2 regions of the Cupriavidus sp. YAF13 genome follow, and region 1 is predicted to be linked to the other one. Evidence: predicted binding sites of a transcription regulator. Region 1 holds the regulator's gene; the other holds the start of a gene.

Region 1 (5,666 bases):
ATATCGGTGGCGACGCCCAGATGGGTGTAGCCCTGCGCCGCCAGGTACTGGGCCAGCTCCGGGATAAACTGCGCCGGCAGGTTGTCGACGCAGTAGTAGCCCGCGTCTTCCAGTACGTTCAAGGCAACGGATTTGCCGGAGCCGGAGATCCCGGTGATAAGTATGATGCGCATAGCACGACAAGCATAACATCAGGTGATGACGCCGTCATGACGGCGCCGTGCCAGCAAAAATGGCGAACCGAAAAGGTTCGCCATTTTTACACGTCCGCGCCGCAAATGATGCCGGTAGCTTACTTGGACAAGCAGTCGCTCATGAAGGCTTTGCGTTCATCGCCCTTCTTGCCGGTGGCCTGGGCGTTGCAGGTCTTCATCTTTTCCTGCTGGCTGTTCTTGGCGGGTGCGGCCGCGGGCTTGTTGGACAGGCAATTGCTCATGAAGGCCTTGCGCTCGTCGCCCTTCTTGCCGGTGGCCTGCGTGTTGCAAGCCTTCATCTTGTCCTGCTGGGTGTTAGCTGCAGCGGGTGCGGCTGCGGCAGCGGGTGCCGCGGCCGGTGCATTCTGGGCGAAGGCGCCGGTGGCAAAAAGCGGGGCTACCAGCACGCACATCGCGATCAATTTTTTCATGCTTGCTCTCCTGGCTGTGGAAAACTTCATGGCTGCTGGCCTGTCGGCTCGGCAACTCGGGCTGGGCCCAATGCCCATTACTGCACAAAACGGCCTATGCCCCAATCGCGTTGACCATTGAAGCGCGGCCGGATGTAAGCAATTGAAAACGGCCCCGTCGTGGTCGCATGACGTGGGCCTGCCAAGCCTAGAGTAGCCTGCCCTGGCCCCGCGATGCGACATCGGCCTGCATCGCGGCGCGCTGGCGGTCCATGAAGTCGCGCAGCGTGTCGATGCCGCGCAAGCGCAGGATGGTGTTGCGCACGGCGGCCTCGACCAGCACGGCGAGATTTCGGCCGGCCGCCACCTGGATCTTGACCATGTGGATAGGCAGGCCGAGCACGTCGAGATACTGGGAGTCCAGCGGCAGGCGCTCGAATTCGCCATCGTTGCGGCGTACCAGCTGCACCACCAGCTTGAGCTTCATCTTGCGGCGTACCGCAGTCTCGCCAAAGATGGTCTTGATGTCGAGCAGGCCCAGGCCGCGCACTTCCAGCAGGTTCTGCAGCAGCGGCGGGCAGCGGCCCTCAATGAAGTCCGGCCCGAGGCGCACGAAATCGACGGCATCGTCCGCCACCAGCCCATGTCCGCGCGAGATCAGTTCCAGGCCGAGCTCGCTCTTGCCCAGGCCGGATTCGCCCATCACCAGCACGCCCATGCCGAGGATGTCGAGGAACACGCCGTGCATGGTTACGCGCGGCGCGGAAATGCGCGACAGATAGAGGCGCAGGTGATCGATCACCGCGGCCGAAGACACCGGCGTGGTGAACAGCGGGGTGGACGAGCGCGTGCAGCGCAGTTCCAGGTCGGGCGGCGGCTCCATGCCGTCGGCGATCACCAGGAACGGCGGCTCCAGCAGGATCAGCTCGCCCATCTGGCGCTTGCGCATCTCGTCATCGAGGCGCTGGTAATACGTGATTTCGGGCTTGCCCAGCACCTGGATCCGGTTCGGGTGGATCAGGTTCAAGTGGCCGACGAGATCGGCCGCGGACGTGGCTTCACGCGCAAACTCGACATCGAAGGCGCGGTCCGCACCCTCCAGTCCTGCTACCCAGGAGAGTTTGATATCGGCTGCGTTGTCGTCGAAGATCGACTGCGAGGTGACGCCAGTGAGTTCCATTCGGGTGCTTTCAGGGGCGGGCTTTCAGTGCCGGATCAAGGGTGCCATTGCGTCAGCAACTGGTGCACGTCGTCGGGGGTGGGCAGGGTAGCCAGTCCTTCGCGCATCTCGCGGTCGGACAGCAACTGGGCGATCTCGGAGAGAATTTCCAGATGCTGCTGGGTGGCCTGTTCGGGCACCAGCAGGAAGATCAGCAGCGCGACCGGCTTGCCGTCGGGCGACTCGAAGGGGATCGGCTCGGCCAGGCGCATGAAGGCGGCCAGTGGCTGCTTCAGTCCCTTGATACGGCCGTGGGGGATTGCAACCCCCGCGCCTAGGCCGGTGGACCCCAGCGACTCGCGGGCGAACAGGTTGTCGGTCACGGTCGCGCGCGCTACGCCATGGTTGTTCTCGAAGAGGAGCCCGGCCTGTTCGAACACGCGCTTCTTGCTGGTGACGCTGACGTCGAGGTTGATGTTGCCGGGTGGCAGCAATTTAGCCAAACGATTCATGTGGAATGCGCAGGGTTTTCTAGTAAGCAGGCCCGGGGCCAGGAGGCGTCCCGCCGGGCGGAAAGTGGATAAAAACCAAGGCCCGAGGTTTCCACCGGTTGTCCCCCATGCCGGTGTCGGGCGTCTGGCCATTATAGAGCAGGCCCGCTTCCGCTTTGTGCATTGCAATGGCCGATGCGCTCAAGCGGTGCTGCATGCACCGGAATGGCTAGGCCAGTCAACTATGTATTGCACAGCATACACCGGTACATATGCGTTGCGGAATCCCCTGTGTGCCCCGATTGGGTAGGCCGCAATGAAAAAGCCGCGCTCTGGGCGCGGCTTGATTCCATTTTTCAAGGGACTGACACCGACGGCCCGGTATGTGGGCCGTCAGGCACGGTCATTGCTGCATCTGCGATGCGGCCATCTGATACTTGACCGCTTCACGGTCGTGGCTCTGCACGCGATCCTTGTGGCGAATCACCTGCCGGTCGAGCTTGTCGACCAGTGCGTCGATAGCGGCATACAGGTCTTCATGATGCGCTTCGACAAAGATGTCCTTGCCCTTGAGATGTAGATTGATTTCCGCGTACTGCCGCCGGTCCTTTTCTTTTGTATTGTCGACAGAGAGCAGCACACTTACGCCAATGACTTGATCGAAATGCCTGACGATACGCTCCAGTTTCGTTTCCACGTACTCACGCAGAGGGGGCGTGATGTCCAAGTGGTGTCCACTGATCTTGAAGTTCATAGCGTTTCTCCTTCTGAAAGAGCTGCATCAGGCAGGCGATGCAGCTCGGCTACAAAGTCTTACGGAGATTGACCGCGGGAATCTTGAGCGCTTCGCGGTATTTGGCAACGGTACGCCGTGCTACCACAAAGCCTTGCTCGCCGAGCAATTCGGCAATCCGGCTGTCGGACAAGGGGTTCCTAGCGTCTTCGGCTCCTATCAATTGCTTGATCAACGCACGGATTGCCGTTGATGAGGCCGCGCCGCCGGTTTCTGTGGATATGTGAGAGCCGAAAAAATACTTCAGCTCGAAAGTCCCCATCGGCGTTGCCATGTATTTATTGGTAGTCACCCGAGAGATGGTGGACTCGTGTAAACCCAGTGTATCGGCAATCTCCCGCAAAACCAAGGGGCGCATCGCAATTTCACCGTGGGTGAAGAAGTTCTTTTGACGTTCGACAATGGCTTGTGCGACGCGCAATATCGTGTCGAACCTTTGCTGGATATTCTTGATCAACCAGCGTGCTTCCTGCAGCTTTTGCTGCAATCCGGCCGCGCCTGCATCGCCTTTTGCACCGCGCAAAATCTGCGCGTACATGTCGTTGATGCGTAGCCGCGGCATCACATCCGGGTTTAGGTGGGCGATCCATCCGCCGCTCAACTTTCGAACAAAAACATCGGGCACCACGAAATCCGCTTCTGGCCGGCTGTAGGCATGGCCGGGATAGGGCGCGAGCGAGCGGATCAGTTCATGGGCGGCCTTGAGTTCCGGCTCGTCCACTTGCAGCGCCTTTTTAAGGCGCGTGTAATCGCGCACCGCCAGCAGCTCGAGGTGGTTGGTGACGATGCTCAGCGCCAGTTCGCGCTGCGGATGCTTGAGCCTGCGCAATTGCAGCGCCAGGCACTCGGCGGCGTTGCGTGCCCCGACGCCCGGCGGATCGAAGCTCTGCAGCAGCGTGAGCACAGCCTGGATCTCGTCGACCTCGAACTCGAGCTCCTCCGGCAGCTCGCTGCAGATTTCCTCGAGCGTCGTGCTCAGGTAGCCATCATCGTCCAGGGATTCGACCAGAAAGATAGCCAGCCCCTTGTCGCGCAGGGAAATCTTGAGCGGCGCCAGCTGTTCCATGAGGTGTTCACGCAGCGTGGGCTCGGCGTCGCGCAGCTGCATCGGGGTCTTTTCGTCGTCTTCGCCTTGCGGGCGGCGGGCGAAGTCGTCCAGGCTCCAGTCGCTGCCGTAATCCTCGTTGCTGTCGGAGTAGCTGTCGTCGGCTTCGGGGGCGCCATCCGGGCGGTTCTCGCTGGTGCCCTGGCCATCGGCGGGCGCCGGCGCGGGCGCGCTCTGCAGGTTCACCGAGCCGTCCGAAGACACGCGCAACGGGCTGTCCAGCCAGTCGTTCTCACGCTCGAGCAAGGGGTTCTCGGTCAGCGCCTGTTCCACTTCCTGCTGCAGTTCAAGCGTGGACAGTTGCAGCAGCCGGATCGACTGCTGGAGTTGCGGCGTAAGCGCGAGATGCTGCGAGAGGCGGAGCTGTAGCGACGGTTTCATGCGACCTATTTTATGCTCAACTTCCGTACTGATGGAACGGAAATTGCTATCGCTGGTGTCGCTATGATCGTTTGAAGGATAAAAGGCGACACCGAAGCCGCCCGGGGGCCGATGCGCGGCAGGCGCCACGCGCCCTTACATGCGGAAGTTCTCGCCCAGGTAGACCTTGCGCACCGACTCGTTGGCGATGATGTCCTCAGGCTGCCCGGACGCCAGCACCGCGCCTTCGCTGATGATGTAGGCGTGGTCGCAGATGCCCAGCGTCTCGCGCACGTTGTGGTCGGTGATCAGCACGCCGATATTGCGTGCCTTGAGGAAGCTGACGATGCGCTGGATTTCGCCTACCGCGATCGGGTCGACACCGGCGAAGGGCTCGTCGAGCAGGATGAAGCGCGGCGCGGAGGCCAGCGCGCGGGCGATTTCCACGCGGCGGCGCTCGCCGCCGGACAGCGATAGCGCCGGGTTGTCGCGCAGGTGGGCAATCTGCAGGTCATCCAGCAGGGTGTCCAGCCGGCGCTCGATCTCGGCCTTGCCCAGGGGTTTGCCATCGTTGAGCTGCAGCTCCAGCACCGCGCGGATGTTCTCCTGCACATTGAGCTTGCGGAACACCGAGGCTTCCTGCGGCAGGTAGGACAGGCCCATGCGCGCTCGCTCATGGATGGCCAGGCCGCTGATGTGCTTGTCGTCGAGCACGATATCGCCCTCGTCCAGCGCCACCAGCCCCACGATCATGTAGAACGACGTGGTCTTGCCCGCGCCGTTGGGGCCCAGCAAGCCGACCACCTCGCCGCTCTTCACGTCGAGCGACACGTCCTTGACCACGGTGCGCGAGCCGTAGCGCTTCTTCAGGTGGCGCACGACCAGCGTGCTGCTGTCCTTCAGGGTGGCGGGCTGGGACGGTGCGGTTTGGGTAGCGGTCATGAAGGTGAAGTCAGAATCCGTGGGTCAGGGGTTGACGGGAGCCGTGGCCGGCTTGAGCGGCAGCGGGTTGGCTGCGGCACCGCTGGCGGGCTGCTCCTGGCGCGGCGACAGCACGGCGCGCACGCGGCCCGACGGGCTGCCCGCGGTCGCGTTCTCGGCGCCGCCGCTGGCCGTGTAGAACTCGTTGCGGCTGTCATAGGTGATCACCGCGC
Region 2 (5,666 bases), on a different contig from region 1:
ACGGATCGAGCGGCATGTAGATATTCTACATAATCAGAGGCGGGATCATGGCGGCTTCAACGTCGCACCCGAGTAGGGATTTCACCTATGTGCGCCAAATATGCCATGAATAAAGCGCTTTGTGGTGTTCGTGCATAGTGCTTTCAATTTGGCTTTCGATATAATGTAGAAAATCTACAAACAATAGCGCCAACCGGCGCTCGCTAGTCCCACCAGTCCTCCCGGATACGATCAGGCATCACGACCAGGAACTCCCCCAATGTCAAAAGCCCTCCACGCCGAAGTCCACGCCGTCACCGAGCGCGTGATCGCGCGCAGCCAGCGCAGCCGCGCCGCCTATCTCGCGCGCTGCGAACGCGCCCAGCAGGAGCTGGGCCCCTTGCGCGGGCTGTCCTGCGCCAACCTCGCCCACGGCCTGGCCGCGCTGCCCGCGCATGACAAGCTCAAGCTGCGGGTCGAGCATGCTGCCAACCTCGGCATCGTCACCGCGTACAACGACATGCTGTCGGCCCACCAGCCGTACGAGCGCTATCCCGGCGTGATCCGGGAGGCCGCGCGTGCCGTTGGCGCAGTGGCGCAGGTGGCGGGCGGCGTGCCGGCGATGTGCGATGGCATCACGCAGGGCAATGCCGGCATGGAGCTGTCGCTGTTTTCGCGCGATGCCATTGCGATGGCCACTGCGGTCTCGCTGTCGCACAACACCTTCGATGCCGCGGTCATGCTGGGCGTGTGCGACAAGATCGTGCCGGGCCTGCTGATGGGGGCGCTGCAGTTCGGCCACCTGCCGGTGGTGTTCGTGCCGGCGGGGCCGATGTCGACGGGCTTGTCCAACAAGGAAAAGGCGCGCGTGCGCCAGCTTTACGCAACCGGCCAGGTGGGCCGCGAAGCCTTGCTGGAGGCCGAATGCGAGGCCTATCACGGCGCCGGCACGTGCACCTTCTACGGCACCGCCAACAGCAACCAGTTCCTGATGGAAATCATGGGCCTGCATATGCCGGGCGCGGCCTTCGTGCATCCGGACAGCGGCCTGCGCGACGCGCTCACCGCCGCCGCGGCCCAGCGCGCGCTGGCCCTGACGGCGCGGGGCGGCGACTACCTGCCGCTGGCGCGCATCGTGGACGAGCGCGCGGTGATCAATGCCGTGGTCGGCCTGCTGGCCACGGGCGGCTCGACCAACCACACCATCCACCTGGTGGCGATGGCGCGCGCGGCGGGCATCCTGATCGACTGGGACGATTTCGACCGTCTCTCGCGCATCACGCCGCTGCTGGCGCGGGTCTACCCCAACGGCTCGGCCGACGTGAACCACTTCCACGCCGCGGGCGGTGTGGCCTACGTGATTCGCCAGCTGCTCAGCGCCGGGTTGCTGCACGAGGACGTGGAGACCGTGGCCGGGCGTGGCCTGGCCCGTTACACGCAAGAGCCCGTGATGCTCGACGGCGTGCTGCAGTGGCGCGACGGTGCCGCAGTCAGCGGCGACGCCACGGTGCTGGCCACCGCGGCCGAGCCGTTCTCCCCCGAGGGCGGCTTGCGCCTGCTGCAAGGCAATCTTGGCCGCGGCATGATCAAGGTGTCGGCGGTGGCGGACGCGCATCGGGTGGTCGAAGCACCGGCCCGCGTCTTTGACTCGCAAGAGCAATTGCAAGCTGCGTTCGAAGCTGGCGAGTTCACGGGCGACATGATCGCGGTCGTGCGTTTCCAGGGGCCCAACGCCAACGGCATGCCCGAACTGCACCGCCTCACCCCGGTGCTGGGCTCGCTGCAGGACGCCGGCCACAAGGTTGCGCTGGTGACCGATGGCCGCATGTCGGGCGCCTCGGGCAAGGTGCCGGCGGTCATTCATGTGGGTCCTGAGGCACTTGCCGGCGGCCCGCTGGCGCGCGTGCGTGACGGCGACCGGATCCGCGTGGACGCCGTGGCGGGCACGCTGGAATGGCTCGGCGCCGCCAATGGCGACGGCGACCTGGCCACGCGTGCTTCCGCCGTATTGCCGGACGACGCCTTCACGAATTTCAGCGTTGGCCGGGGCCTGTTTGGGCTGTTCCGCCGCAACGCGCGGATCGCGGAGGAGGGCGGCAGCGCGCTGGACCTCTCCGAGGCTGACGCGCCCGGCGCTGTCCAAACGGGCGCGGCCGTCGCACAATAGGCAGCGCCCCTTAAATTTGTGTCATTTGTGTCTCCGGCAGCCGATGGCTGGCGGAGACGACCCCGAGCCGGCCCATGCGGGTCCTATCATGGCTTCATGGCTGAACGCTTGCGGAGCCAGCCGGCGGCCGGCGCGGGGTCTACCGACAAGGATGGGAAAACCATCCGAACATGATCGTTGGAGCAGACATGATCTACATCCTGATGGGCGTTTCCGGCTGCGGAAAGACCACGGTCGGCCAGTTGCTGGCCAAGACCTTGCAATGYGGCTTCCACGACGCCGATGAATTCCACAGCGCCGCCAACAAGGCGAAGATGCACAACGGCATCGCGCTGACCGACGACGACCGCTGGCCCTGGCTGGCCGCGATGCGCGCGGCGATCGATGCAGCCCGCGCCGAGGGGCGCACCCACGTCTTTACCTGTTCCGCGCTGCGGCAAATCTACCGCGACCGCCTGACCCCCGCCGATGGCGGCGTGACCTTTATCTACATGAAGGGCGATGCAGCGATCATTGGCGGCCGCCTGGCCGAGCGCAGCGACCACTTCTTCAATCCCGCCCTGTTGCAGAGCCAGTTCGAGACCCTGGAGGAGCCGCGCGACGCCCTGGTGCTCGATATCCGCCAGACGCCGGAGGCGCTGGTGCAGCGCATCCTGGCCGGAGTGCAGGCGCAGCAAGGCGCGGCGATCGCCCGCTGAACCGATGCCAACGCCGGCCCGAAGCGAAGGCTGGCAGACATCTTGCTTATCCATGTTTGATGGCGCGAATGCCTGCTGCTTGCGGCTTTCGTGGTCATAGGTATCCTATAGGGACAGCACTTCGAAGCATGACGAGACGGTCCGCGGCCAAGCCGCCGGGCCTCGGGTGGTGATCTCAAGGTGCTGTGCCGGGAACAACAAGCCAATCAAAACGGGATAGCCGGCAGTTTGGGCGGCACCCAAATCATGGGGGAACGGCCATCATGGCGGCGCGGTTTTTCGACGAGATGCTCGATTGGCAAGATGGCGTGGCAGCAGCAATCCACGCGGGCGAGTCCCTGCCGGCAGGTGCCGTGCGGGGGCATTACAAGCAGTTCGCGGATTGGTTGGCGCGCCAGTCCGAAGGCACCATGGACAACAAGCGCGCCGAGGCCGACCTGATTTTCCGGCGTGTGGGCATCACGTTCGCCGTTTACGGTGAAAAAGACGAGTCCAACAGCGGTACCGAGCGGACCATCCCATTCGACGTCATTCCCCGCATCTTCCCCGCCAGCGAGTGGGCAACGCTTGAGCGCGGCCTGCGCCAGCGGGTGTCGGCGCTGAACCGCTTCATCCACGATATCTATCACGGGCAGGACATCATCCGCGCCGGTGTGATCCCGCCAGACCAGATCTACAACAACGCGCAGTACCGCCCCGAGATGCTCGGCATCGACGTGCCCCGTGATATCTACGCCCACGTGGCGGGCATCGACGTAGTACGTGCTGGCGAGGGCGAGTTCTACGTGCTGGAAGACAACCTGCGCGTGCCCTCCGGCGTGTCCTACATGCTGGAGAACCGCAAGATGATGATGCGGTTGTTCCCGGACCTGTTCGCGCGCAATCGCGTGGCGCCGGTGGCGCACTATCCCGACCTGCTGCTCGACATGCTGCGCGGCGTCTCGCCGCAGAACATCGCCGATCCCACGGTGGTGGTGCTCACGCCCGGCATGTACAACTCCGCCTACTTCGAGCATGCCTTCCTGGCGCAGCAAATGGGTGTGGAACTGGTCGAGGGCAGCGACCTGTTCGTACAGGACGACCACCTCTACATGCGCACCACCCAGGGCCCGCAGCGCATCGACGTGATCTACCGCCGGGTCGACGACGACTTCCTCGATCCGCTGGTGTTCCGCTCGGATTCCACGCTGGGCGCGGCGGGGCTGCTCTCGGTCTACCGCGCGGGCAACGTCACCATCTGCAATGCCATCGGCACGGGCGTGGCCGACGACAAGTCGATCTATCCCTACGTGCCCGACATGATCCGCTTCTACCTTGGCGAGGAAGCGATCCTCAACAACGTGCCGACGTACATGTGCCGCCGCCCGGACGACCTGCAGTACGTGCTGGACCACATGAGCGAGCTGGTGGTCAAGGAAACCCACGGGGCCGGCGGCTACGGCATGCTGGTGGGGCCTGCCGCCACGCGCGCGGAGATCGACACGTTCCGCGAGGTCGTGCGCGCGCGTCCCGAGCAGTACATCGCGCAGCCCACGCTGGCGCTTTCCACCTGCCCGACCTATGTCGAGTCGGGGATCGCGCCGCGCCACATCGACCTGCGTCCGTTCGTGCTGTCCGGCAAGGATGTGCGCATGGTGCCTGGCGGGCTGACCCGCGTTGCGCTGCGCGAAGGCTCGCTGGTGGTCAACTCCTCGCAGGGCGGGGGCACCAAGGACACCTGGGTACTGGAGCGCTGACGCGCGGCGCCCGCAAGGATTGTTTGTGATTCCCGCGCTGGCCGCCGCGTTGCCGGCGGCGCGCGGGCGAACAGCGCTGTACGAGGGGACTGACCATGCTTAGCCGCACCGCCGACCATCTGTTCTGGATGGCGCGCTATACCGAACGCGCGGAGAACACCGCGCGCATGCTGGACGTGAACTACCAGACTTCGCTGCTGCCGCAATCCGCGGAAGTGGCAGAGCAAGGCTGGTGGGCCATGCTCGATATCTCCGAGCTGACCACGGTGTTCGATGAGAAGTACGGCCTGCTCACGCGCGACGACGTGATCGACTTCATGGTGCGCGACATGACCAATGTCTCGTCCATCATGAGTTGCCTGCGCGCGGCCCGCGAGAACGCCCGCGCGGTGCGCGGCTCGCTGACCACCGAGGTCTGGGAGACCATCAACACCACCTGGCTCGACGTGCAGCGCATGATCGCCGACGGCGTGCTGCGCGAGGATCCTTCGCAGTTCTTCGAGTGGGTGAAGTTCCGCTCCCACCTGGCCCGCGGCGTGCAGTTTGGCACCATGCTCAAGGACGATGCCTTCCACTTCATGCGGCTGGGCACGTTCCTGGAACGCGCCGACAATACCGCGCGGATTCTGGACGTGAAGTTCCAGGCCAGCACGGTCGACGACAGCGATCCCAATCGAGACGCCAACGATTTCTATCACTGGGCGGCTGTTCTGCGCTCGGTGTCAGGGTTCGAGGTGTACCGCAAGGTGTATCGCACCGTGATCACGCCCGAGCGCGTGGCCGAACTGCTGGTGCTGCGCCCCGACATGCCGCGCTCGCTGGTGTCTAGCATGGACGAGGTGGTGTCGATCCTGGCGCTGGTGGGCAACCACCTTTCTTCGGAGACCGAGCGCCAGGCTGGTAAACTCCACGCCGATCTGAAATATGCGCGCATCGACGACATCTTCGCCGTCGGGCTGCATGCTTACCTGACCAGTTTCCTGGAGCGCATCGGCGACCTCGGCAACGGCATCAGCCGGGATTTCCTCGTGCCGCTGCTCGCTGCCTGACCCATAAAACGTGGGGAGGTTGTGCCGGCCTCGCCAC

The links. Region 1 encodes sigma-54, which starts transcription at its own class of promoters, with help from an activator protein. Its sites were predicted from a motif close to TGGCANGNAANCTGCTTT; they were not measured.
Region 2: the regulator sigma-54 is predicted to act here: its motif matches at 2,876-2,893, upstream of AB4061_RS11180 (circularly permuted type 2 ATP-grasp protein).

The regions. Positions count from the first base shown of each region.
Region 1 covers NZ_JBFRDD010000006.1:138,320-143,985, forward strand. Annotated here, with positions in the region: gene rapZ (RNase adapter RapZ) at 1-173, opposite strand, end outside; gene AB4061_RS07440 (PsiF family protein) at 293-625, opposite strand; gene hprK (HPr(Ser) kinase/phosphatase) at 813-1,784, opposite strand; gene ptsN (PTS IIA-like nitrogen regulatory protein PtsN) at 1,820-2,275, opposite strand; gene hpf (ribosome hibernation-promoting factor, HPF/YfiA family) at 2,658-3,008, opposite strand; gene AB4061_RS07460 (RNA polymerase factor sigma-54) at 3,058-4,533, opposite strand; gene lptB (LPS export ABC transporter ATP-binding protein) at 4,669-5,454, opposite strand; gene lptA (lipopolysaccharide transport periplasmic protein LptA) at 5,479-5,666, opposite strand, start outside.
Region 2 covers NZ_JBFRDD010000010.1:113,494-119,159, forward strand. Annotated here, with positions in the region: gene edd (phosphogluconate dehydratase) at 260-2,146, shown strand; gene AB4061_RS11175 (gluconokinase) at 2,335-2,844, shown strand; gene AB4061_RS11180 (circularly permuted type 2 ATP-grasp protein) at 3,108-4,580, shown strand; gene AB4061_RS11185 (alpha-E domain-containing protein) at 4,676-5,629, shown strand.